2 linked regions of the Microbaculum marinisediminis genome follow. The protein of the gene in region 1 interacts with the protein of each later gene in a pairwise test. Links are inferred from orthologs where the notes say so. Each region holds a gene or a part of one and is shown on either strand. Other genes may lie near its edges. The genes, in order: groL and grpE.

Region 1 (16,374 bases):
AGCCGACGCCCAAGCAGCCCCTCGTTCCGACCGGGTCGGCGCGGCAGACGGCCCGCGCCCCGTCCACCGATTTCGAGCGGTTCATCGGCCATTCGGAGGTGATGCGCGGTGTTTTCGAGCTGATTTCCCGGGTGTCCCCTTCGAAAGCCCCGGTTTTCGTCACCGGCGAGAGCGGAACCGGCAAGGAACTGACCGCCGAGGCGGTGCATGGCCGGTCCGGACGTCCCGGCGCCTTCGTCGCGCTCAATTGCGGCGCGATCCCGCGCGATCTGATGGAAAGCGAGATTTTCGGCCACGTTCGCGGCGCCTTCACCAGCGCCAACGAGGACCGCGCCGGCGCCGCGGAGCTGGCCAATGGCGGCACGCTGTTCCTCGACGAAATCTGCGAAATGGCGCCGGACCTGCAGACAAAGCTCCTGCGCTTCATCCAAACGGGCACTTTGCGCCGGGTCGGCGACACCCAGTCCAGGCCCGTCGACGTGCGCTTCGTCTGCGCGACCAACCGCAACCCGGAGGCCGAAGTCGCCGCAGGCCGGTTCCGCGCCGACCTCTACTACCGCCTGCACGTGCTGCCAGTTCACCTGCCGCCGCTTCGCGAGCGGTGCGAGGACATCCTGCCGATCGCGGACGCGACGCTGCTGGCGTTCGCCGCCGAGGAAGGCCGCGGCTTCACACGGTTCGACGCGGAGGCCCGCGCCCTGCTCGTCCACTACGAGTGGCCCGGCAACGTGCGCCAACTGCAGAACGTCATCCGCCGCGCCGTCGTGATGAACGACGGGGACGAAATCACAGCCCCGATGCTGGCGATGGCGCTGGCCCGGGCCGGCCAGATCGGTGTCGAGGCGCCCGTCCGGAGCGCGGACGCCGGCAATCCGATCCAGCAATCCGGGACGATTGAGCCGTTCTGGCTGCAGGAACGGCGCATCATCGAGGATGCGCTCTCGGCCTTCGACGGCAATGTCGTCCAGGCCGCCGCCGCCCTGCAGATCAGCGCCTCCACCATCTACCGCAAGAAACAGGGCTGGACGGCAGACCGCCTGGTCGCGCACTCCGCGGCCTGATCGCGCACTTCGCAGGGTTCGCTTGCCGCGGCCCGTTTCCATGCGCCAATATGATTGCCGGATGCAGCGGCTGAGCGAAAAGGCCGTGCTTCGGGGGGTAAGATGATCCGTTTTCTCCGCAGCGCCCTGGTCGGCGCCATCGTGTCGTGGATCGCCGCGGCGCCCGCCATGGCGGACGAGGCCCTGAAGGCGCTGGCGGGCGAGGCTGAACAGGCCGCCGCCGCCGGCCGGACCCTGGAGGCGCTGGACCTCGCCGACCGGTTCGCCGAGGCCGTCTGGCAGACGGTCCCCCTCGCCTTCCGCAAGACCGCACTGGTCGATTCCGCGCCGACCGCGTTCGGCCGGGAAGAGCCGCGCGCGACCAACACCTACACGGTCGACGAGGAAATCCACATCTACGCCGAGCCGGTGGCCTTCGGCTGGGAGTCCACCGGCGAAGGTTACCGGACCGACCTGGTCGCCGACGTCAGGGTGGCGACGGCCGAAGGCAAGATCATCGTCGGCCACAAGGCGTTCGCGGAGTTCCAGATCGCATCGGCCGAGCGCGACGCGGACGTGTTCCTGGCTCTGACCTACGTGTTCGGCGGGCTCGGCCCCGGCGACTACGTGGTCACGACCACGCTCACGGACCGGGTCTACGGCAAGACGGCGGCGTTCTCGCTGCCGATCACGATCACGCGCGGCTAGCCGATCTCGACGTCGACGCGATCGGCATAGAAGGCGAGACAGCCGGCGATCTCCGCGACCGCCGCATAAGGCGTCTCGTAGGACCACGCCACGTTGCGGCCGGCATCCCCCAGGGCGGGGATCGTAAAATAGCAAGCCTCCCCCTTGAACGGGCAGTAGGTCAGGTGCTCGCTGGGCTCGAGCCGGTCCATCGCCGCATCCTCGCGCGGCAGGTAGTAGACCGGCGGATAATGAGCCTCCCGCATCACCAGGGCACGGTCGCTTTCGGCGACACGCTGCCCGCCGGCGATGACGGTGACATGCCGTCTGGCCGGTGAAATCGTGATCGGATGGTCGGGTCCGGGCAGTTTCATCGGATGCTCCCCATCGGACTTTCCAGTGAAGGGGGTCAGCCCTTGCCCTTGCCCTTGCCCTCCCGCTCCAGTCCGACCAGCGCGGCGCGGATCGGCGGCAAGCTGAGGGCGGCGATCGTCAGGACACCGTAAACCACGGCGAAGGTGAGCGACAATCCGACGGGCCCCTGCGACTGCATCGCCAAACCGGTGATCCAGGGTCCGATCAGGGCGCCGATTCCCCACATCACGCCGAACGCGGCGTTTGCCGCCACAAGGCGGATGCCGGTTAGATACTGGCCGATAAGGGTTATGGCGATCGTGTAGACGCCAAAGGCCGCTGCCCCCCAGAAGAACAGGAAGACATAGGTCAGGACATTGGACAGCGGCAGTAGCGGAAGCACGATGGCACCGGCGAACGCGGCGGCGGACAGCAGCGCCAGCAGAAGGCGGCGGTTCATCCGGTCGGCGAGCCAGCCGATCGGAAACTGCAGGATCACGTTGCCGGTCACCAGCACCGACAGGGTGATGATCGTCACCGTCTGGGTCTCGCCGCGACCGAACGCGTAGACGACCCACAGGGCGAAGGTCGCGGCATCGAAGAACGAAAACACCGCGACCGCCAGCAGCAGGACCGGGATCGCCAACATGACCCTCGGCAGTTCGCGGAACGGCACTTTCTCCATCGCCGGCACCGCCGTCCGGAGCCAAAGCACCGGCGCGCCCATGAGAAGGTAGATCGCAGCGACCGCACCGAAGGAGCCGGCACCCTGGTAGCCGAGCACCGGGACGAGTAGCGGGCCGAGCGCGAACAGAGCGGAAATCACGGTCGTGTAGGTACCGATGACACGGCCGCGAAACCGTTCCGGCGCCAGGACGTTGATCCACACCTCGCAGATGACGAACAGGGCGTTGGCGCCGACGCCGAGCAGGAAGCGCAGGATGCCCCAGATGACCAGATGTTCGGTCAGCCCCAGAAGCGTCATGGTCGCGGCGGTTCCCAGCAGCGACCAGACCGCAAGCCGCCAGGCGCCGAAACGCCCGGTGAGCCACGGCAGCATGACCGAGCAGACGAGGACGCCGAGGCCCTGGATCGCCGCCAGCACGCCGATCGTCACGGTCGACACGCCGCGCTCCTCGAGATTGAGGGCAATGGCGGGATAGATGTAGCCGACCGACAGCGCGAATGCGCCGATCACCGCCATGACGGCGGCCAACGCGGGCAACGGCAGGGCCGTATCGGCTCGAGTATCGGTCAAAGGGCCTGCCATCGCCTTAGGCTCGCATGCGAACGGAATACTCGCGATAGACGAAGGTCGACGGCGGCGCAATCCGAATCCATCGGCCGTCCGATTCCCGCAGTTCGCGAACAGCTTGGCCCGTCGCGCGCGACCGGTGTTAGGGTTGTGAAGGGAAAGCGGATTGCCGATTCGCAAGTTGGGGGAACGGACGGTCGATGCGGGAGAACGACGAGAACGGCACCTGGACCAGACCCCTTCGCATCCATCTCGGGCTTGTCTTCGTGGTCCTGCTGATCGCTATCGCCGGGCCGATGCTCTGGCTGTCCTACGACCGCGGGCACGATGCGGCCTACGAGGCCATCGACCTCGAAATGGCGTCGGTCTCCGAGCGCATCGTCGATCATTACCGCATCGCGTTCGCCGACAAGCTGGCGATGGCGCAACTGGCGGCCGGGCTGGACGACATGGCGACGTCGCCACCGGCCAGCCTCGACGAAAAGCGCGGCTTTTTGTTCGAGACCATCGCACTCGCGCCGGACCTGGACGGCATCTTCGTAGGATATCCCGACGGCCGCTTCCTGCGCCTGGTGAGCCTGCGCGAAGGTTCCCCCTGGCGGGCGCCGCTGGACGCACCGGAAGACGCCGTCGCGGCTATGGAGATGATCATCCCCGACGCGGCGGGCGATCCGACCGTGCGCTGGACGTTTCTCGGCGCCGATGGCGAACCGACCTCGTTCATCCCGGCCAGGCCGACGGACTTCGATCCGCGCACGCGGATCTGGTATCGCGAGGCGACCCAGGCGACAGGGCCGATCGCCACCGAGCCTTACTTCATGCCGTTCAGCGGCGCCTACGTGAAGACCATCGCACTCAAGCACAAGACCGATCCGGGCGTGGTGATCGCCGCCGACGTTCTCATGGATACCGTGGCGCGTTTCCTGGACGAGGAGCGGGTGTCGCCGAACGCGCATTCCTACATCTTCGATCCGGACGGCAAGCTGATCGTCCACTCCGACCCGGTCCTGATGGCCGAACTCATCGAGATCGCCAACGGTCAACGCGGCGACGACCATGTCGACCTCGCCGAGCACGACCCGCTGCTTAATCAGGTCGGCGACGCGCTGAAGACCTCCCGCAGCGGCCGGACGCATTTCGCGCACGCCGGAAAGGTCTACGAGGTACTGCTCGCGCCGATCGATTTCCTCTCGACGTTCGCGGGCTACACCATCGCGGTCGCCGCGCCGCGAAGCGACTTCACGGCCGACGTCGAAAGGGGGCTGCATCAGGGGCTCGCGATCGGCATCGGCGTCCTGGGGCTCGGGATCGCCATCACCGTCATCATTTCCCGGCTGATCAGCCGGTCGCTGACGACGCTCACCGGACAAGCGTTGCGGCTGAGGGATTTCGATTTTTCCGAGCCCCCGCCCCTGCGCTCGCGGATCTCGGAAATCGTCACGCTGAACGGCGCACTCGCCTCCGCGCGCATCGCGATAAGCTCGTTCGGGCTTTACGTGCCGAAGGAACTCGTCCGCCGCATCGTCGATTCGGGCCTGTTCGACCGGCGTGCCGCGGTGCGGGAGACCGTCACCGTCATGTTCACCGACATCAAGGATTTCACGACGATCTCGGAGCAGAACGCGCCGGAGACCGTCGTCTCCATGCTGTCGGACTATTTCGAGTTGCTCAATGGCTGCGTGGACGCGAACAACGGGACGATCGTCCAGTTCCTGGGCGATTCCATCAACGCGATGTGGAACGCGCCCGTCGCCTCGCCCGACCATGCGCGGGACGCCTGCCGCTGCGCCCTGCAGATGAAGGAGGCGCTGGCGGCGTTCAACGCCGCGCAGCGTGCCGCGGGAAAGCCCGAACTGATCACACGCATCGGCATCCATACCGGGCCGGCGGTGGTCGGCAACGTCGGGGCCGAGGACCGGCTCCAATATACGGCGATGGGCGATACCGTGAACGTCGCCTCGCGGCTGGAAGGGATGAACAAGGAGCTCGGCACCGCAATCCTCGTCAGCAGGCAGACATACGATCTGTGTGCAGGTGAGCCGGGCGCAGGCAATCTGGCCGCAGACAAAATCGACTTCACCGCGCGGGGCGAAGTTCAGGTAAAAGGGCGGTCAGAGCCGCTCGAGGTGTTCGAGCCGCGCCGCATCGTCACGCCGGCGCAAAGCGGAACGTAGACAGGAGACCTGGTACATGATCGTCGAGATGGTCAGCTTCGAAGCCCCCGAGGGCATGAGCAACGATGACATCGTCGCGGACGCGCGCGGCGTCGTCGCCCATTGGCAGGCCAACCCCGATCTCGTCCGCAAGCATTTCGTGCGCGCCGCGGACGGAAAGCTCGCCGGCATCTATGTCTGGCCGAACAAGGAAGCAGCGCGCAAGGCGCACGACGCCGCCTGGATTGCCCGGTTCAAGGACCGCACGGGCACGGAGCCGACCTTCGCCTATTTCGACCTGTTCATGGTGATCGACAACGAGGCGGGCACGGTCAGCGAGTTCCCCCTTCCCTAACATACTCCCGCCGCGCTCACGCTACGGCAGGGCTGGCATGCGCCGTCGGCGATAGGCGGCCGGTGCGCGCCGTGCTATTGGCGGTGAGAAACGTCTTCGAGGGCCCCCGATCATGTCCGACGCGACCGGCCGCACGGCGGACACCGCCGCGTCCATGCGCCCTGCCCTCGTGGTGGCGCTGTCCATCTTCCTGCTGTCGGGCATGGACGCCATCGTAAAAGGGTTCGGTCCGGAATCTTCGATCCTGCAGATCGTCTGGCTGCGCTACGTGATGGGCGCGGCGTTCGCGTTCGTCGTCTTCTTGGCGACGGGACCGCACCGGATCACCCGGCAATCGCTCAAGTCCAACGGCCTGCGCGCCTCGGTGATGATCGTCGCCGCCGGATCGTTCTTCTACGCCATCACGCGGATGCCACTGGTCGAAGCGGTGACGCTGTCCTTCACCGCGCCGATCTTCATGATCCTGATCGCCAGGCTGATCCTCGGCGAACCGGTCACCACACGGGCGATCGGGGCCGTCGGCCTCGGCTTCGTCGGCATCGTCGTCGTCGTCGCCGGAGACTTCGGCTCGGGTCAGGCGCTGACGCCGGCCGGGATCGCGGCGGCGCTGTTGTCGGCGATCGCCTACGCGCTCGGCATCGTGCTTCTGCGCAAGCACTCCGCCCACGACGCCATCCCCGTGCTGATCTTCATGCAGGCGATCCTCGCCGCCATCGTCCTGACGCCGGTCGGGATCGCGACCTGGACCGGGATCGGCATGCACGACCTGATCGCGTTCGTCGTGGTCGGGCTACTCGGCACCACCGGGCACCTGCTGATCGCCTGGGGGTTCAAGCACGCCGAGGCCGGCCGGCTGGCGCCGCTGGAATACACCAATCTGCTGTGGGCGACCGCGTTCGCGATGCTGTTCTTCCAGGAACGGCCCGGTCCGGCCACCTATCTGGGCGCGGCGCTGATCATTCTCGCCTGCCTGATCGCCACCCGTCCGGGGTGGCCGATCTTCCCGCGGCGGCGCTATACGGCGCCGGGAGACTGACCCCGGGACGACCGTATCGGCCGTTCCGGCGGCTCCGCCCCTTGACAGTCCCACGCCCCCAACTTATCTCGTTCGGCGACTGCTGGCACTCATCAATCGAGAGTGCTAACAGCCGTCCCAAACACTCTGTGAACCCGTGGCTCCGCGAAGAGAGCCGCACAATTTGGAGGGTACTTTACATGCACTTTCGTCCTCTGCACGACCGTGTGCTTGTGAAGCGCATTAGCGAAGAAGAGAAGACCGCGGGCGGCATCATCATCCCGGACACCGCCAAGGAAAAGCCGAGCGAAGGCGAAGTCGTCGCCGTCGGCCCGGGCGGCCGGGACGAGGCCGGCAAGCGTACCGCGATGGATGTCAAGGCAGGCGATCGGATCCTGTTCGGCAAGTGGTCTGGCACCGAGGTGAAGGTCGATGGTCAGGATTACCTGATCATGAAAGAGTCCGACATCATGGGCGTCATCGAAACCAAGGCTGCGAAGAAGAAAGCCGCGTGACCTGACGGGTCGCTGCGGTTTTTTTATTTCTGCGCAAGCACTTAACAGAGGTAGCAAGAAATGGCTGCGAAAGAAGTCAAATTTTCCCGCGATGCCCGTGAGCGCATGCTCAACGGCGTCGACATCCTCGCCAACGCGGTGAAGGTGACGCTGGGCCCGAAGGGCCGCAACGTCGTTCTCGAGAAGTCGTTCGGCGCGCCGCGCATCACCAAGGACGGTGTGACGGTCGCCAAGGAGATCGAGCTCGAGGACAAGTTCGAGAACATGGGCGCCCAGATGGTGCGCGAGGTGGCGTCGAAGACCAACGACATCGCCGGTGACGGCACCACCACCGCGACCGTTCTCGCCCAGTCGATCGTGCGCGAAGGCGCCAAGGCGGTTGCCGCCGGCATGAACCCGATGGATCTCAAGCGCGGCGTCGACATGGCCGTGGAAGAGGCCGTCGCGAACCTCCAGAAGCGCTCGAAGAAGATCAAGACCTCCGAGGAAGTCGCCCAGGTCGGCACGATCTCGGCGAACGGCGACCGCGAGATCGGCGACATGATCGCCGAGGCCATGCAGCGCGTCGGCAACGAGGGCGTGATCACGGTCGAGGAAGCCAAGTCGCTCGAGACCGAGCTCGAGGTCGTCGAGGGCATGCAGTTCGATCGCGGCTATCTCTCGCCGTACTTCATCACCAACGCCGAGAAGATGGTCTGCGACCTCGAGGATCCCTACATCCTCCTGCACGAGAAGAAGCTGTCGAACCTTCAGGCGATGCTTCCCGTTCTCGAATCGGTCGTTCAGTCCAGCCGTCCGCTGCTGATCATCGCCGAGGACGTCGAGGGCGAGGCCCTGGCCACGCTCGTCGTCAACAAGCTGCGCGGTGGCCTGAAGGTCGCGGCCGTGAAGGCGCCGGGCTTCGGTGACCGCCGCAAGGCCATGCTCGAGGACATCGCCACCCTGACGGGCGGCCAGGTGATCTCCGAGGACCTCGGCATCAAGCTCGAGAACGTCACCCTCGACATGCTGGGCAAGGCGAAGACGGTCAACATCACCAAGGAAGAGACCACCATCGTCGACGGCGCCGGCAAGAAGAAGGACATCGAGGGCCGCGTCGGCCAGATCAAGGCCCAGATCGAGGAGACCACCTCCGACTACGATCGCGAGAAGCTGCAGGAGCGGCTGGCGAAGCTCGCCGGCGGCGTCGCGGTGATCCGTGTCGGCGGTGCCACCGAGATCGAGGTGAAGGAGAAGAAGGACCGCGTCGACGACGCCCTCAACGCCACCCGCGCGGCGGTCGAGGAAGGCATCGTTCCCGGCGGCGGCATCGCTCTTCTGCGCGCCAAGGCCGCGGTTTCCAAGCTGTCTTCGGACAACGCCGACATCCAGTCCGGCATCAACATCGTGCTGAAGGCGCTGGAAGCCCCGATCCGGCAGATCGTCGAGAACGCCGGTGTCGAAGGCTCGATCGTGGTCGGCAAGGTGCTGGAGACGAAGGGCGACACCTTCGGCTTCAACGCCCAGACCGAAGAGTATGGCGACATGGTCGCCCAGGGCATCATCGACCCGACCAAGGTCGTTCGCACCGCCCTGCAGGACGCCGCTTCGGTTGCCGGCCTGCTGATCACCACCGAGGCGATGGTTGCCGAGCTTCCCAAGAAAGAAGCCGCGGCTCCGGCCATGCCTGGTGGCGGCATGGGCGGCATGGACTTCTAAGAAGTCTCCCGCTTATCGCAGATACGAGGGGCGGCCTCCGGGCCGCCCCTTTTGTTTTGGCGCATTCCCCTTCCCTGCATACCCGTCCCCCGCATACAACTGGTTGCACCCGGTTTCTAACTCTGGTTGAATTTGCCCTAGGGGAAGTCCTATGGACGGGGGCCGGGCCGATGAAGGCGCGATCGCACCGGCGGTTGGCATTCGCTGCCGCATTCACGGTTGCGCTCGCCGCGACGCCCGGAGCGGCTTCCGAAACCCGTTCGCCGCGCTGGCACCTGTTCTTCGGTCTCGATGGCGCAGAGGACTCCTACTTCGGACATGGCGGCCTGGTCTGGGCGCCGGTCGGCGACCTCGACCACACGGGCTGGCGGCTCAGGGCCAGCGTCAACGGCGGCCAGTTCAACTACCTCGCTGGAACCGTGGATATCACCGGCCGCCTGCTGTCGGCGGAGGTGATGCCGGGCTTCCAGTGGATCGGCGGCAACATGGGACTGACGGTCTACGGCGGGCCGACCGTTCAGGACCAGACGACCGAGCCCTACGATCCGGGCAAGACGCGACAGGGCACGCGCCTTGGCGCCAAGGTGCTGGTCGAGGGCTGGCTGCGGCTGACCGACACGACGATCCTCAACGGATCGGCCTGCTACGCCACAGCCGCGGAGACCTATTGCGCCAGGATCGCCGCGAGTGTCGACGTGGCGCCGAACATCAGTCTCGAACCGGAGATCGCCGCCTTCGGCGAGCCGGGCTACGACCAGCAGCGCTACGGCCTTCTCGTGGGATTCCGGCCATCGCCCGCCATGCAGATCAAGGCCGGCGGCGGCTGGGCCGTGGAGCCGGATGCCGACGGGCCCTATGTCGCCGTGCAGGTCAAGATATGGAAATGATCGCAATCGGCAGTCAGCGCGGAACGGCCGGGCCGCGCCCGGCCACCAGCCGGAATCCCGCCCACACGATCAACACGATCATCACGATCGCCGCCAGCGAGACACCGATATCGCCCCACAGGCCAAGGGGCAGATCGAGGGACGTGGCGACAACCGCGCCGATCGAGGCGGCGAACACGCCGGTGAACGCCACGCTGACCGGCATGACCACGGGCTCGTTGTCGAGCCATTTCGGCCTGGCCGGCGAACAGTAGACCCGCTGGACGGTCATGAACGCCACTTCCACCACGGCGAGCGCGACAACAGAGAGAAGAAAGACCATCGCCGGAACCCCGGATAGGGGACAAGCGTCCCGTTGCGCGAGACGCCCTCGCGCTCGGCTCGAGGCGGAATTTCCGGCTTTCGCAGGGCGCCTCCCGGACCGTTACGTGCCCACCGGAGGCGCTTTTCAGGCCGGACGCTCCGTCCGACACGTCAGATACTGCGCCTGGGTTCCGGCTTTCGCAAGCCCGCCCATGGGGGCGCAAAAATAAAATCCGTCGCCTCTTTCAAACCGAACTTCTTCGACAAATATGATTGCAGCGTCGGCGCCGTTGCGCCCGCCCCGCGGCCCGAAAGGCGCGTGGATCCCCGAAGGAACCGTTTTCGATGTCCACCCCGTTGGAACCTGCCGGGCCGTCGCGTCCGGCTGCGACCGTCCTCGCGATCGCAATCCTCAACACGATCGGAATGACGATCCTGTTCGGCTCCGAAATCGGTTTCGTCGCGCTTGCGCTGGACTGGTCGGCCGCCGGGCTACTGCACCTGCCGCCGGAGATCTACCTGCCGCTCGGCGTCATCCCGATGGCCTGCGCCCTCGTCGCCACGGCCTGGATCGCCAAACGGACGTGGGCCTACGAAACCGGCCGCGTCGTTGACTAGCCCTCCAGACGCTGCATCACCTTGTCGTAGAGCGGATTGCGGGCCTGGAACACGTACTCGGCCTGAGTGACGCCGACCGTGTGGGCGCCCTGCTCGCGCAGGTATTCGGCCAGGGGATGGATCGCGCCGACCGGACAGTGCAGAACGAGCGGTCCGCTTTTCTCCACGCCGTAGGGAGCCTCGCAGCCGAAGCGTCCGATCACGCCCTCCGCGATCTTGCGCGCATCACCCGGGACAACGGCACGAACCTCGCGGATGGTGCGGGCCCGCTCTTCCGCGGCGATCCGGTCGAGAAGGCTCTTCAGCGCGCGGCGCTGCCGGCCGTTCCATGCCGCCTTCAGGGACGCGACCAGATTGGCCTCGCTCTTCAGGATGACGCCGTCATCGAGGATCTTCAGCGCGTTGGCGGCGAGCGTCGCGCCGGTCGTCGTGATGTCGACGATCAGGTCCGCCGCGCCGGACGCCGGCGTGCCTTCCGTGGCCCCCAGGCTCTCGACGATCAGATAGTCGCCGACCGCGTGCTCTGCGAAGAACGCGCGCGTCAGGTTCACGTATTTGGTCGCGACGCGCAGCCTGCGGCCGTGGCGGGCATGGAACCCCTGCGCCACGTCGTCGAGGTCCGCCATGGTGCGCACGTCGATCCACATCTGCGGCACGGCGACGACCACGTTGGCGCCGCCGAAGCCGAGCGGGGTGACGAGCGCGACCGCCTTGTCGGCATCTGGGATCACCTCGCGAACGAGATCCTCGCCGGTAATGCCCAGATGGACGGCACCGACGCCGATCTCGCGCGTGATCTCGGAGGCCGACAGGAACAGCACCTCGACGCCGGGTACGCCGTCGATCACGCCGCGATAGTCGCGGGCGCCGCGAGAGCGCTTCACGGCAAGACCGGCGCGGGCGAAGAACCTGTCGGCGTTTTCCTGCAAGCGCCCCTTCGAAGGCACGGCGATCAGCAGCGTTTCGCTCATGCCGGCTCCTCCCCGACGAGACGGTCGATCCAGATGGCGCATCCCACGGCAGGGACCTCCCGCGGCGCGCCCAGAAGACTCAACAGTTTGTCGTAGCGACCGCCGCCGACGACCTGGCCCGCCTCTCGGTGCGCCGGATCGTAGATTTCGAACACGAAGCCCGTGTAGTAATCGAGCCGGCGGCCAAACTCGGCGGAAAAGGTGACCCGCTCCAGCGACACACCGCGCTCGACCATGGTCAGGAACCGGCGGGCGAGACCGACAAGCTGGTCGTTCACGTCGAGACCGGCGCCATCGGCGATCTCGGTGAAATCCTTCAACGCCGCTTCGGGCTCGCCGCGCACAGCGGCAACGCGGGTCAGCACGTCGCGGGCCTTTTCGTCGAGGCCCCGGCCGTCGGCAAGCTCGGCCTGTTCCAGCAGGCGCTCGGCGATCTCCTGCGGGCTGCGGCCGCCGATCGGCGCGATGCCGGCAACCGCCACCATCTCCTCGACCGCGGCACGCGCCGCTTCCGGATCGGTACGCGCAAGACCGGCAAGGAACGCGTGGCGCTTGTCGTTTGCGGCTAGAGGCGCCGGCTTGCCCGACAGGACTTCGGCAAGCCCGCCGGGCCGGCCGAAGGCGGCACGCAGGCGGCGCGGCCACGGCTCGGGCAGCTCAAGGGCGGCGACGAAGGCCATGAACAGGCTCGGATCGCCCAGCCTGATCTCGGGATCGCTCAAGCCGAAACGGCTGACGGCATCGAGCGACAGGGCGACGATCTCGGCGTCGGCGTGATCGCGATCCTCGATGCCGTAGAGCTCGATGCCGGCCTGGATGAATTCGCCCGGCGTGCCCTGCTGGGGACGGTAGCGGAACACCGGCCCGAGATAGGAATAGCCGGCGGCCTTGTCGGCGGCAGAACCGGCGAGATGATCGAGGCTGACGGGGATCGTGTAATCGGGCCTAAGGCATAGCTCGTGGCCGGAGGGATCCTGCACGAGATAGAGCCGGCGGCGAATGTCCTCGCCCGACATCTCGAGGAACACCGAGGCCGGCTGCAGGATCGGCGGATCGACGCGATTGAGTCCGCGCTCGGCGAAGAACGCGAGCAGCGCGTCAAGGCTTTTGTCTTTGTCGGCGGGCCGGATCATCGGTCTTGGTCCGATTTCGCGGGGTTATTTAAGCGAATACGAAAGAGTCGCAGCCTTTTAGCAGGCGCGTGCGCGGAAGGCGACAGGCTGGCCTGCCGCATTGGCGCTAGCAGTGTCGGCCGACGATTTCGCGAACGGTGTCGACGAGGTTCGCGACCTCCGCCTCGACCTGGGCGGGCCGCGCCTCCTTCCACTCGGCATGATCCTCGATCGCCTCGGCCAGACGGGCGCCCTCGATCAGGTCCTTGATCTGGACGATACCGCGTTCGCGCTCGTCCGAGCCCTGGATGACCACGCAAGGGGCGTTGCGGCGATCGGCGTATTTCATCTGCGCCTTCATGCCGGAGGTTCCCAGATACATCTCGGCGCGGATGCCGGCGGCGCGCAGGTCGGCCACCATCTTCTGGTAGTCGGCGATGCGGTCGCGGTCCATCACCAGGACGACGACCGGACCAAGCGCCGTCCTGTCCTCGACGCGGCCGAGCGCCGACAGCGCGGCGAGAAGACGGCTGACACCGATCGAAAACCCGGTCGCCGGGGTGTCCTCGGGGCGGAAACGGCCGACGAGGCCGTCATAGCGCCCGCCGCCGGCGACGGAACCGAAGCGGGCCTTCTCGCCCTTCTCGTTGACCGTCTCGAAGGTCAGCTCCACCTCGTAGACCGGGCCGGTGTAGTATTCCAGGCCGCGGACGACGGAGGGGTCGATCTTCACGCGGTTCTCGTAGCCCGCGGCATCGACGAGTCCGCCGATCTCGGCCAGCTCCGCGACGCCCTCGGCGCCTCGGGCACTGCCCTCCACCGCGGCCGCGAGATTGGCCAGGGTCTCCTCGAAGGTCGCGCCGCCGGCGGACACGAACCCGAGCACCCGGGCGATCTGACCGTCTTCCAGACCCGCGCCCTTGGTGAAGTCGCCGCTTTCGTCCTTGCGTCCGGGGCCGAGCAGGAGCCGCACGCCATCCGGCCCAAGGCGGTCGAGCTTGTCGATCGCCCGCAGCACGGTCAGTCGCTTGCCGGCGTTCTCGTCGCCCGCGAGGCCGACAGCCTCCATCACGCCGTCGAGCACCTTGCGGTTGTTCACGCGGACGACGTAGTCGCCACGCGGGATGCCCAGCTCCTCCATGACGTCGGCGGCCATCATGCAGATTTCGGCATCGGCGGCGACCGACGCGGAGCCGACGGTGTCGGCATCGAACTGCATGAACTGCCGGAAGCGCCCCGGCCCCGGCTTCTCATTCCGGAAAACGTAGCCGTAGCGATAGCTGCGATAGGGTTTGGGCAGGCGGTCGAAGTTCTCGGCGACGTAGCGGGCGAGCGGCGCGGTCAGGTCGTAGCGCAGGCTCAGCCATTGCTCGTCGTCGTCCTGGAAGGAGAACACGCCCTCGTTCGGCCGGTCCTGGTCGGGCAGGAACTTGCCCAACGCCTCGGTATATTCGACTGCCGGGGTCTCGACCGGATCGAAGCCGTAGCGCTCGAAGACATGACCGATCGTCTCCAGCATGGCGCGGGTGGCGCGCAGGGTGCCGGTGTCATGATCCTGGAAACCGCGTGGAAGCCGCGGCTTTAGGCGATCCGCCTTGTCGGTCTTTGCCATCGATAAACGCCATGAAACACGAGGAGAAACGCCCGCTATCACGCGGGCGCGGCCCTACCTAGATCATCGGCGCCGATACGGCAAGGCGGAGCCCCGGGTCCCGGCGGCAACGCCGGTCAGTCGAACAGGGCGTCGATGTCGTCCTGGGAGGCGACGCCGGAGTCGTCCTCAAGCGCCGGGCCGTGCATGATCGTGCCTTCGTCCCGCGTGCTTTGCGGAAGGACGAAGGCCTCCAGATCGCTCCACAGCGCCATCATCGTGTCGACGCGCTCCTCGATGAAGCGCAGGGTATTGACGACCTTGGTGATGCGCTGGCCGGTCAGATCCTGGAAGTTGCAGGCTTCGAAGATCTTGACGGTTTGATCGCGGATGTCGTCGAGCAGATCGATACTCTCGCCGTCCTTCAGACGGGCGCTGAGGTCGTTGGCGTCGTTGTCGATGTGCTCGGCGGCCTGAAGCAGTTGCTCGGTCGCCTGCTCCGTGCCCTTCACGACCGCATCAAGTTGATCGGTGACGCTGTGGATGTCCCTGCCGCCCGGTCCGGCATGGAGCGCGGCAAGCTCCAGCTTCGTCGTGTTGATGGCGTGCTGGACCGACTCCATTTCGATGCGCAGCTGACGGGCCTCGTCGGCACGGCCGCGGTAATCCTCGACGATTTCCTGGGAAACCATCTGTTCGGTATTGCCGATCGAGGCGCGGATGTCGGCGAGCGCGTCCATGATCTCGCGAAACTTGTCGCCGTCGCTGCCGCCCCCGGCGCCGCCGGTGCCACCGCCGTCGCCACCCCTGCCGCCCTGTTCCTGGGTCATTTCGATGCGAAAGCGTCGCGCCGCGGAAGCCATTTCACTGCCTCGTCTCAACCTAAGTTCGAGTTCGCAATTTGACGATCGCGCCTTAATGAACCGTTCCCGGCTTCCGTGACGAGATCCGACTGCGCATTGCTGAACGGGCGATGAACCAGAGGTTCAATACGGGTTCAGCAGCCCTCGCACATCCTTTGTCTCGACGAACGGCGACAGACCCGCCGTCGGCGCAGTTCGAAGGAGAGCACCATGACCGCCAAGACTACCCTCCGCCGCATCGCCGGATTCGCCGTCGGCGCAGCCATCGTTATGACCCTGCCGCTGACCGCGGCAGCCGGCCAGGCGCAGTCCGAAGTCGCCACCCCGCGCGTCGCCGTCCCGCATGTACCCGCCCCCGGCGGCGGTGCCGACATGGCCGGCTGCTGGTCGTCACAGCGGCTGATCTACGGCCCCTATGCCTTCTCGTTCTGCAGCAACGGGCGCTATGGCAGCTACCGGGTGCGTGGCGGCGGGCTGGCCTGCGAGGGCAACGTGACCGTCAGCCCTGGACGCGGCGGCACCGCCACCGTGCGGCTGAGCCGCAGCCGCTGCAACGGGCGTACCGACTGGAGCGCCGACTACCTCGTCTGCCGCAGCGTCGGCGGTGGTGGTGTGGGCTACGGAAACGGCGGATACGGGCAGTACGGGACACGCGGCTATCGACCCGAGGTCGCCGTGCCGCGCGCACCGACCCCACGCTATCCGCGCGTCCCCATTCCCGCCGGCCGCCTCGACTGCACCTACTATCCGACGGTCGCCGGCTATCACCCGATCGACCTGGCAATGGTCCGCAACTAACGTCCCCGCTCCCACGCGGCCGCCAGGCTGCCGGCGGGCACGGTTTTCCATCACCGTGCCCGTCTCCGCTACATTAACGCCGCGTCAACCACTTCGGCAGATGCCGCCTCACCGTGAAGTCCGATTTACCATTCGCTCGCCGGTCTCCGCCTACCCTCG
Region 2 (10,325 bases), on another replicon or contig:
TCCATCTGCACCGCGACTTTCAACATCATGACCCTTCCCTCACGCTTCCGCCTCGAACGCGCCGGCGATCCGCCGCGGCCACGACCACGGCGACCACAGCACCACGTCGAAGCGGACCGTGTATCGGGCATGATCGGGGTGGCGCGCAAGCCACCAGCGGGTGGCATCGAGAATTCGCCGCCGATTTCGCGCCGTGATCGCGAAGGCCGCGTCGGCGGCGGTGGCGCGCAGCTTCACCTCGACGGGCACCAGCGTCCTGCCGCGCAGCACGATGAGATCGAGCTCGCCGACGGGGGTGCGCAGGCGGCGGGCGAGCGGCCGGTAGCCGCGCGAAAGATAGAGCAACACGGTCGCGGTCTCCGCGAGCCGGCCGAACCGTTCCGAGCGCCGGCGATCAGCCGTCGTCCTGGCCATCCCGGCCCTTCCCATCCCGACCCTTCCCATCTGGGCCATTCCCATCTGTGCCCTTCCCTGGCACACGGCCCCCGGCGCCCAGGTCGAGGGCCCGGCGATAGAGATCGGCGCGTTTGCGACCGGTTTCGGCGGCAAGCTCGGCGGCGGCGCGCTTGACGCCGATCTCGGCCGCGCGGGCGGCGAGCCGGTCGTCGATCTCGGCGTCCGACAGCGACGGCACAAGGCTTCCCGGCGCGGGCGGGCCGATGATCAGCACGATCTCGCCCTTCGGCGCGCCGTCCTCGGCGCGTTGCGCCGCCAGGTCGGCCAGCGTGCCGCGCGCGACCGTCTCGTAGCGCTTGGTCAGCTCGCGGGCGAGCGCGGCCGGGCGGGGCCCGAGACCGTCGGCGAGATCGGCAAGCGCGGCGGCGACCCGGTGCGGCGCCTCGTAGAGGACGAGGGTGCCGTTTATGCCGGTAAGGTCGGCGATGCGGGCGCGCCGGGCCGCCTGTTTCGGCGGCAGGAATCCCTCGAACCAGAAGCGGTCCGCCGGCAGGCCGGCGACGACGAGACCGGCGAGCACCGCCGAGGCGCCGGGCACCGCGTAGACCTCGCGCCCCCCGGCGCGGGCGGCCTCGACCAGCCGGGAACCGGGGTCGGACACCAGCGGCGTGCCCGCGTCGGTGACGAGGGCGACGATCTCGCCGGCGGCGAGCCGGGCCATCAGCTCGGGCCGGCGCGCCTCGGCATTGTGCTCGTGATAGGACAGGAGCGGTGTCGACAGGCCATAGCGGCTCATCAGCTTGCGGGTGACACGGGTGTCCTCGCAGGCGACGACGTCGGCGCGGGCGAGGATGCGGAGCGCGCGCAAGGTGATGTCGGCGAGGTTGCCGATCGGCGTCGCCACCACGTAGAGGCCCGGCGGGTCGGAGGGTGCGTTGGCGATCGCCGCCAGCACCGACGCGGAGTCCGGAGACCGGCGTCCGGCCGCGCTGTCCTGCTCCTGATCCCGCATTCTCCCGTCCCGCTTTCTCTCGCGCCCGGATCCCACGCCGGCCGCGAACCTAGCATGCGCGGCACACGGCGTCGCATTCCCACAACGAGGGTTTGATTCCAAGCCCTTCGCCACTACCATTGGCACGGGACAAACGTCACGACCGCCGCCAAGGGCGGGCACCGTGACAGCGGGGATTTCACGCAGGGGATTTTGCGTACAGTGTTTGCGTTCTTCAAAGGGAGCGCCGCTCGCGGCGGCGCCATCTCGCGGCGAGCCTTCGGCGGCCTGGCGGTCGCCGCCAGCCTTGCCGTGCTCACCGGGTGCGGACAGGGTGTCGGACCGGGGCTCGGCCCGACCATGCAGCCGACGGGCGATGCGATCGGCAGCGGCTCGATCAAGGTGGCGCTGCTGTTGCCGCTATCGGCGACCGGCAATGCCGGGACGACCGCCAAGGCGATGCAGAACGCCGCCGAGCTGGCGCTGTCCGAGATCCCCTCCGCCGACATCCAGCTCGTGCCGCTCGACACGCGCGGCACGCCGGAGGGCGCGCGCAGCGCCGCCCAGACGGCGGTGGCCGGCGGCGTCAGCCTCGTCGTCGGCCCGCTGTTCGCGGCGGAAGTGAGCGCGGTCGCGCCGATCACCAAGGCGGCGCGCATCCCGGTTCTGGCCTTCTCCTCGGACGCCAACGTCGCCTCGCAGGGCGTCTATCTCCTGAGCTTCCTGCCGGAGACCGACGTCGACCGGGTCGTGTCCTACGCCGCGCGGCAGGGCAAACGTTCCTTCGCCGCGCTTCTGCCGCAAGGCGCGTACGGCTCGGTCGTCGAGGCCGCCCTGCAGCAATCGGTCTCGGCGAATGGCGGCCGCGTCGCCGCCGTCGTGCGCTACGACACCGGCGCCGAGGCGCTGAAGGCCTCGGTCGCGCAGCTCGGCGGAGTCGTCGGCGGCACCAATCCGCAGGCCGACGCGCTGCTGATCCCCGAAGGCCACGCGGTCTTGCCGACGCTGACGGCGGAACTCGCCAATGCGCAGATCTCGTCGCGGCGCGTGCAGCTGCTCGGCTCGGGACAGTGGAACGACGAGACCGTGTGGCGCCTGGCCGGCCTCAACGGCGGCTGGTTCCCGGGGCCCGACCCGGCCGGCTGGCAGGCGTTCGTGGCCAAGTACCGCGGGCGCTACGGCGTCGTGCCGCCACGCAACGCCACGCTCGCCTACGACGCGGTGACGCTCGCCGCGGCGCTGGCGCGGATCGGCGGCACCGCGGGCTTCAGCGACCAGACGCTGACCAATCCGGACGGCTTCTCCGGCGTCGACGGCATCTTCCGCTTCCGCGCCAACGGCACCAGCCAGCGCGGCCTGGCGATCTTGGAGGTCCAGAACGGCTCGGCCACGATCCGCCAGCGGGCGCCGGCCTCGTTCGGGGCTGGCGGCTAGGCCTCGGCTAGGCCGCCAGATCGGCGACCACGGCGTTGAGGACGGCGAAGCCCGCGGGCGTGGCCCGCAGGCGATGGCCGGGCAGCTCCTCGAGCAGGCCGTAATCGACGAGATCGGCGATGCGGTTCGGATTGAACGGCTTGCCGGCGAGAACCCGGTAGCGGTCGACGTTGACGCCGTCGATCAGCCGCAGCCCCATGACGAGGAATTCGTCGGCCACCTCGGCGGGGGTGAGCGGGGTCTTGTCCTCGATGCCGTGACCGTGCGCCTCGACGGCGGCGCGCCAGGCTTCCGGCGACCGGATGGTCGACACCGCGCTGCGGCCCATGTCGAGATTGAGCCGGCCGTGCGCGCCGGGGCCGACGCCGGCCCATTCGCCACCGCGCCAGTAGACCAGATTGTGCCGGCACTCGGCGCCGGGGCGGGCGTGGTTGGAAATCTCGTAGGCCGGCAGGCCGCGCGCCGCGGTCGTCTCCAGCGTCACGTCGTAGAGGCCGCGGGCGGCATCGTCCTCGGGCACGACCAGCCGGCCCCTGGCCTGCAGCGCGGCGAACGGCGTCTCCGGCTCGATGGTGAGCTGGTAGAGCGACAGGTGCTCGCCGGCGAAGCCGCAGGCCTCGTCCAGCTCCTCCCGCCATTGCGCCTCGGTCTGGCCGGGACGGGCATAGATCATGTCGAAGGAGACGCGCTCGAAGGTCGAGCGAGCGACCTCCAGCGCGGCCAGCGCCTCGGCGCGGTCGTGCAGACGGCCGAGGAATTTGAGGACGTCGTCCCGGAGCGCCTGGACGCCGAGCGAGACCCGATTGACGCCGGCCTGGCGATAGGCGCGGAATCGGCCGGCCTCGACGCTCGTCGGGTTGGCCTCCAGCGTGACCTCGACGTCGTCGGCCACCGGCCAGCGCGCCGCGATCGCCTCGAGCACCGTCGCGACGGTCTCGGGCGCCATCAGCGACGGCGTGCCGCCGCCGAAGAAGACCGAGCCGACCGTGCGCCCCGGCGCCAGCGTCGCCATGTGGGCGATCTCGGTGGAAAGCGCCCGGGCATAGGGCGTCTGATCGATGCCGCGGCGGACATGGGAATTGAAGTCGCAATAGGGGCACTTGGCCGCGCAGAACGGCCAGTGAACGTAGACGCCGAACCGTCCCTCCTCGTCCAGCATCCCGTATGCGCGGCCCGGTTCGATCATCCGTTGTCCGTATCGATATGCGCCTCGACCAGCGTGGCGAAGGCGCGGGCGCGATGCGACAGCGGCGGGTTGTCGGGATCGTCCGCCTTGCCGCCGTGCTTTTCCTGCGCGCTCATCTCACCGAAGGTCCGGTCGAAACCGTCGGGCAGGAACATCGGATCGTAGCCGAAGCCCTGCGTCCCGCGCGGCGGCCACACCAGCGTGCCCTCGACCTCGCCGCGCACCGTTTCAATATGGCCATCCGGCCAGGCGATCGCCAGTGCGGCGACGAAGCGGGCGGTCCGTGCGTCGGGGCCGGTCGCGCCCTTCTTCTGCAACTCCTCCTCGACATTGCGCATGGCGCGGGCGAAATCGCGGTCGGCGCCGGCCCAGCGGGCCGAATGGATGCCCGGCGCCCCGTCGAGCGCGTCGACGGCGAGGCCGGAGTCATCGGCGAGCGCCGGCAGGCCCGAGGCCTCCGCGGCGGCGCGGGCCTTGAGGATCGCGTTGTCCTCGAAGGTGGCCCCGGTCTCCTCCGGCTCCGGCAGGCTGAGCTCGCCCGCCGACACGGTATCGAAGCCGAAGGGCGCCAGCAGCTCGCGGATCTCCCTGAGCTTGCCGGCGTTGTGGGTCGCGACCACGAGCCGGCCCGGTTCGAGGCGCCGGGGTTCGGGGCGCCGAGGTTCGGGGCGGGCAGGATCGCTCATGCGATCGCCATCTTCTGCAGGTCGACCAGGCGGGAAACGCCGCCGCGGGCCAGCGTCAGCAGGCGCAGCAGCTCGTCCTCGCTGAACGGCGCGCCCTCGGCGCTCGCCTGCACCTCGACGAGGTTGCCCGAGCCGGTGATGACGAAATTGGCGTCGGTGCCGGCTTCGGAATCCTCGGGGTAATCGAGGTCGAGCACCGGGGTGCCGGCATAGATGCCGCAGGAGACGGCGGCGACGTGATCGACCAGCGGGGACTCCTGCACCATGTCGCGCGCCTGCATCCAGCGGACGCATTCGTGCAGCGCCACCCAGCCGCCGGTGATCGCGGCGGTGCGGGTGCCGCCGTCGGCCTGCAGCACGTCACAATCGACGGTGATCTGGCGCTCGCCGAGCTTGACGAGATCGGTGACGGCGCGCAGCGAACGGCCGATCAGGCGCTGGATCTCGAGGGTGCGGCCGCCCTGCCGGCCGGAGGCGGCCTCGCGGCGCATGCGCTCGCCGGTGGCGCGCGGCAGCATGCCGTATTCCGCCGTCACCCAGCCGCGCCCCGCCCCGCGCAGCCAGCCGGGCACCTTGTCCTCGAGGCTAGCCATGCACAGGACCTCGGTGTCGCCGAACCGCACGAGGCAGGAGCCCTCGGCGTGGCGCGACACACCGCGCTCGATTCGGACGGGACGCAGTTCGTCGGGGGCGCGTTTGGACGGTCGCATTCATCTCTCCAATGGGGGAACATCGACCGGGCGGCCGTAAGCGGCCCGGATCGCCGGCTTTCTAACCGCTTCGCCGCCCGTTCGCCACCCCGTTCGCCGCCAGGCCCAGGCCTGCATGCCCGCCTTGACGCTCGTCCCTCCCGACCGCACATAATGAGCCATCATGAACGATATTCGCCCAAGCGGCACACGCGCCCCGGAAGCGGGGCTCAGCAAATCGGGGCTCGCCGAGCTCAACGCGCGCTCGCGCGAGATCTTCCGCCGCATCGTCGAAGCCTATCTGGAGACCGGCGAACCGATCGGCTCGCGCAACATCGCACGCGCGCTGCAGCTGTCGCTGTCGCCGGCGTCGGTGCGCAACGTGATGAGCGACCTCGAGGTGCTCGGCCTGATCTACGCGCCGCATACCAGCGCGGGCCGGCTGCCGACGGAACTGGGCCTGCGCTTCTTCGTCGACGCGCTGCTCGAGGTGGGCGACCTGTCGCCGAACGAACGCCAGTCGATCGAGGCCCGGTTCGGGCCGCAGCCGCAGCAGCGCTCCATGGAAGGCGTGCTCGACCAGGCCTCGAGCCTGCTGTCGGGCCTGTCGCGCGGCGCCGGACTGGTGCTCACCAGCAAGACCGACATGCGCATCCGCCACATCGAATTCGTGCGGCTGGAGCCGCGACGGGTGCTTATCATCCTGGTCGGCGACGACGGATCGGTGGAAAACCGCGTCGTCGAGATCGACGAGGACATTCCGCCGTCGGCGCTGGTGGAGGCGGGCAACTACCTGAACGCGCGCCTGCAGGGCCGCACGCTGACGGAAGTGCGCGAGGAGATCGCCCGCACGCGCTCCGCGCTGGAAGCCGAGCTCGACACCCTGAGCGCGCGCGTGGTCGAGGCCGGGCTCGCCACTTGGTCGGGGGTGGCCGACGACCGGCCGCGCACGCTGATCGTCCGCGGCCAGGCCAATCTGCTCGAAGACCTGCACGCGCTAGAGGATCTCGAACGCATCCGCGTGCTGTTCGACGATCTGGAGAAGAAGAACGACATCATCGAGCTGCTCGGCCATGCCGAGCGAGCGGACGGGGTGCGCATCTTCATCGGCTCGGAGAACAAGCTGTTCTCGCTGTCCGGCTCCTCGGTGGTGGCCGCGCCCTATCGCGACGCCAACGACAAGATCGTCGGCGTGCTCGGCGTCATCGGCCCGACCCGGATCAACTACGCGCGCATCGTGCCGGTGGTCGACTACACCGCGCAGCTCGTCAGCCGCCTGCTCGACTAGCGGCGTCCTCGACCCTTTCAACGGTTGATTTTTCCGCCTCGAGCCCTGATATCGGGGCCGACCCATTCATGGAATGCACAGATTCCGCCTTGTCCGAGGACAATATGAGCGACGAAACCAGACAGACCGCCGCCGCGAACGAGGCCACCGAGGCCGAGAACCGGGCCACCGAGAACCGGGCCGACGGGACGCCAGCTACCGAGATGCCGAACGCCAAGATGTCAGACGGTGGGGCGACCGCGCCGGAGCCCGATCCGATCGAGACGCTGAAGACCGAGAACGCCGACCTGCGCGACCGGCTGTTGCGCACGGTCGCCGAGATGGAGAACCTGCGCAAGCGCGCCGAGCGCGAAGTCCGGGAAGCCGGGCAATACGCGATTTCGCGCTTCGCCCACGACCTGCTCGGCGTCGGCGACAACATGCGCCGGGCGCTTGAGGCCGTCGGCGGAGAGGCCCGCGAGGCCGCCGACAGCGTGCTGATCGGCCTGCTCGACGGCGTCGAGATGACCGAGCGCGAGCTGTTGAAGACGCTGGAGAAGCACGGCGTCACCCGCATCGCGCCTCAGGGCGAGAGGTTCGATCCGAACTTCCACCAGGCGATGTTCGAGGTGCCGGACGAGAGCGTGCCGTCGGGCACCGTCGTGCAGGTGGTGCAGTCGGGCTACAAGATCGGCGAGCGCTGCCTGCGGCCGGCGATGGTCGGCGTGTCCAAGGGCGGCCCGAAGGCGGCGAAGCCGGAATCCGCCGAAACCGCGCCGGACGGCCCGCCGCAGGTCGACAAGACGGCCTGATCCAGCCGGACCGGTTGCGGCAACGGAACCGATCCGGACCCATCGCGTTGGCTCGGACACAACCCGAACGAGGGAGTGATGAGCCAACGACATCCGCCGTCCGAACCGCAGATCCGGGAAACCGCCGAACAGGCCCGGCAGGGCCGTCCGGGCCGGCCCGTCGGGGTGGTGCTCGTCGTCTCGACGGCGCTGGCAGCCGCCCTGCTCGCCATCCTGCTGGTCTATTTCGCCGCCGGCGCGGACGCCGCCACGCTACTCCTGTGACCCGACCACAGGCCTTCGCGGCGCACGGGCTCGCCCGAAACGATCCGGAATCGGGCGACACGGTGCCGATCCCGGGGTCTTTTCATGATCGGCGATCACATTCGCCGTAACACAGCGCGCCGGGCGCGATCCGGCCACAAAGACGGCACCTCTTGAGCGGGCGGGCGCGTTCAACCGCGCGAGAGAAAAGAGGAGACCGTCATGACCACATCCAGGATCCTGCCTGCCCTCGTCCTGGCGACGACGCTTGGCGCCGCAAGTGCGCTGGCGACGGCCAGCGCCAACGCCCAGACGAGCGAACCATCAGGCGAACCGTTGGGCGCCCCGGCGGGCGAACTCACCCCCAACCAGGCCATCGAACAGCAGGTCGAGCGCAATACGCTCGGCGAGGCGGCCGCCACCGCCCGGTCGCAAGCCTCGGGCGAAGCACCGGTCGGCTCGGGCGCCACGATCGAATGGATCGGCAGCCCGATCGCGGCGATCGACGGCACCGAGGTCGGCACCGTCAGCGACGTGATCGTCGACGGCAACGGCGCGGTCACCAAGGTGCGGGCCCGCGTCGGCGGCATCTTCGGCCTGTTCTCCCGCGAGGTGGCGATCCCCGCCGAGCGCATCATCCTCGAACAGAACGGCATTCTTGTCGCTGAAATGTCGGTCGAGGAAATCCGACAGGCGCGGCCGGCCAGCAGCTAGGGTCTGGTGACCCGCCGCAGGGTGAGATTGATGCGGCCGCCGCCGGGCAGCCAGTCGCCGAACAGCGTCGAGGAGCCGGCAAGGATGCGGTCGACGCCGTGATAGGCGAGACGGCTGTCGCCGCCGAGCACTACCGCGTCGCCCGACTCAAGCTTCACCGAGCGGGTCGGCCCCTTGCGCGTCGTCCCGCCGACCCGGAAGACGGCGGTGTCGCCGAGAGACAGCGACAGGACGGGGGCGGCGAAATCCTCCTCGTCCTCGTCGCGATGCAGACCCATCTTCGCCGCCGGCCGGTAGTGGTTGACGAGGCAGGCCTCGGGGGGATGGGGATAGGCGGACAGCAATCGCCAGGCTTCCAGCAGCATGTCCGGCATCGGCGGCCACGGCCGGTCGGTCTCGGGATGGCTCGCCTGATAGCGATAGCCGCCTTCCCTGTCGGAAACCCAGCCCAGCGGGCCGCAATTGGTCATGGCGACGGAAAACGGCTTGCCGGTACGCGGCATCCTCGGGGTGAAGAACGGGGCCTCGGCGACGATGCCGCGCAGGGCGGCGACAAGGTCGTGCTGCGCCGACCGGTCGAGGAAACCCGGCACATAGCGGCAGCCGGGCATAATCTCGACCGCCTCGGGAACTTTGGCCTCAGACAAGCGACTTGGCGACATCACGAATGTGATCCCAGGCCTCCAGCACGTGGCGGCGTTCCGTCAGCAGATTGCCGACCGACACCCGCACCGCGACGCGGCCGTCGACCAGCGTCCGGGTCAGATAGGTGAAGCCAGTCTCGTTGACGGTCGCGATCAGACGGTCGTTCAGCGTGTCCAGCGCCGCGCCGTCGCGCCCCTCGGGCGTCAGCCGGAAGGCAACCAGGGCAAGGCTGCGCGGCGCGGCGAGCGCGAAGCCCGGTTCGGCGGCGATCAACCCTTCCAGCTCCTCAGCCCAGGCGACATGGCGGCGGATCATGTCGCGGATCGCCTCCATCCCGTAGCTGCGCAGCGCGAACCACAGCTTCAGCGCCCGAAAGCGGCGGCCGAGCGGGATCGTCCAGTCGCGGTATTCCGGCCCGGCGCCGCTGCCGTCGGAGACCAGATAGGCCGGCAGGATCGACAGCGCCTTCCTGAGCACCTGCGGATCCTTCACGAAATGGGCCGAGCAGTCGAAATTGACGCCCATCCACTTGTGCGGATTGAAGACGAGGGAATCGGCCAGCTCGATGCCGTCGCCGAGCGCGCGGAACTCCGGGCAGACCAGCGCCGATCCGGCCCAGGCGGCGTCGACATGCAGATAGACGCCGTGGCGGGCGGCGATCGCGGCGACTTCGCGGACCGGATCGACGGCGCCGATGCCGGTCGCGCCGACGGAGGCGACGACGGCGGCGGGCAGACGGCCCTCGGCCCTGTCCAGCGTCATCATCTCGTCGAGCGCGTCCGGCTTCATGCGGAAATCGGCGTCGGTCGCGACGCGGCGCAGGCCGATGTCACCGTAGCCGGCGATCCGGGCGGCCTTGTCGATGGAGGAATGGGCCTCCGCCGAGGCGTAGACGGTCAATGCCGGCTTGTCCGACAGGCCGTCGGTGTTTCCGGACCATTGAAGCGCCTTTTCCCGCGCGGCCAGCAGGGCGCAGAGCGTCGCGGTGGAGGCGGAATCCTGGATCGTGCCCTTGAATGCGTCCGGCAGGCCGATTGCCTTGCCGAGCCAGGCCATGGTGACGGCCTCCAGCTCGTTGGCGGCCGGCGACGTCTCCCACAGCATCGCCTGCTGGCCCAGCCCCGCGGCGAGGACCTCGCCGAGCACCGCCGGCGGACTGATATTGGCGGGAAAATACGCGAAAAAGCGCGGATGCGCCCAGTTCGTTAGGCCCGGATCGAGAATGCGGTCGAAATCTGCGAGGATCCGGTCGAATCCCTCGC

The links.
Region 2: the proteins of groL (region 1) and grpE interact in binary tests that used the Escherichia coli proteins (3 or more experiments, as listed by UniProt). The link is inferred for Microbaculum marinisediminis from one-to-one orthologs.

The regions. Positions count from the first base shown.
Region 1 is NZ_JALIDZ010000001.1:173,858-190,231, forward strand. What follows is about bases 6,859-9,753. They hold groL (chaperonin GroEL), read left to right. Parts: upstream 6,859-7,434; coding sequence 7,435-9,072; downstream 9,073-9,753. Other genes in these bases: MUB46_RS00905 (DMT family transporter), read left to right, coding at 6,859-6,880; groES (co-chaperone GroES), read left to right, coding at 7,060-7,374; bcsS (cellulose biosynthesis protein BcsS), read left to right, coding at 9,243-9,753. Outside these bases: MUB46_RS00875 (sigma-54 interaction domain-containing protein), read left to right, coding at 1-1,061; MUB46_RS00880 (hypothetical protein), read left to right, coding at 1,164-1,748; MUB46_RS00885 (DUF427 domain-containing protein), read right to left, coding at 1,745-2,101; MUB46_RS00890 (MFS transporter), read right to left, coding at 2,137-3,339; MUB46_RS00895 (adenylate/guanylate cyclase domain-containing protein), read left to right, coding at 3,537-5,510; MUB46_RS00900 (hypothetical protein), read left to right, coding at 5,527-5,844; more of MUB46_RS00905, read left to right, coding at 5,957-6,858; more of bcsS, read left to right, coding at 9,754-9,959; MUB46_RS00925 (hypothetical protein), read right to left, coding at 9,973-10,281; MUB46_RS00930 (hypothetical protein), read left to right, coding at 10,608-10,880; hisG (ATP phosphoribosyltransferase), read right to left, coding at 10,877-11,851; MUB46_RS00940 (ATP phosphoribosyltransferase regulatory subunit), read right to left, coding at 11,848-12,984; hisS (histidine--tRNA ligase), read right to left, coding at 13,091-14,575; MUB46_RS00950 (protein phosphatase CheZ), read right to left, coding at 14,692-15,417; MUB46_RS00955 (hypothetical protein), read left to right, coding at 15,628-16,215.
Region 2 is NZ_JALIDZ010000004.1:217,425-227,749, forward strand. The notes cover bases 5,763-8,617. They hold grpE (nucleotide exchange factor GrpE), read left to right. Parts: upstream 5,763-6,774; coding sequence 6,775-7,461; downstream 7,462-8,617. Other genes in these bases: hrcA (heat-inducible transcriptional repressor HrcA), read left to right, coding at 5,763-6,670; MUB46_RS09925 (hypothetical protein), read left to right, coding at 7,540-7,725; MUB46_RS09930 (PRC-barrel domain-containing protein), read left to right, coding at 7,927-8,418; MUB46_RS09935 (alpha-ketoglutarate-dependent dioxygenase AlkB family protein), read right to left, coding at 8,415-8,617. Outside these bases: gshB (glutathione synthase), read right to left, coding at 1-29; MUB46_RS09885 (YraN family protein), read right to left, coding at 40-414; rsmI (16S rRNA (cytidine(1402)-2'-O)-methyltransferase), read right to left, coding at 395-1,408; MUB46_RS09895 (penicillin-binding protein activator), read left to right, coding at 1,610-2,821; radical SAM family heme chaperone HemW, read right to left, coding at 2,829-4,007; rdgB (RdgB/HAM1 family non-canonical purine NTP pyrophosphatase), read right to left, coding at 4,004-4,693; rph (ribonuclease PH), read right to left, coding at 4,690-5,403; more of hrcA, read left to right, coding at 5,567-5,762; more of MUB46_RS09935, read right to left, coding at 8,618-9,029; MUB46_RS09940 (pyridoxal phosphate-dependent decarboxylase family protein), read right to left, coding at 9,058-10,325. UniProt on the Escherichia coli protein: Participates actively in the response to hyperosmotic and heat shock by preventing the aggregation of stress-denatured proteins, in association with DnaK and GrpE. It is the nucleotide exchange factor for DnaK and may function as a thermosensor.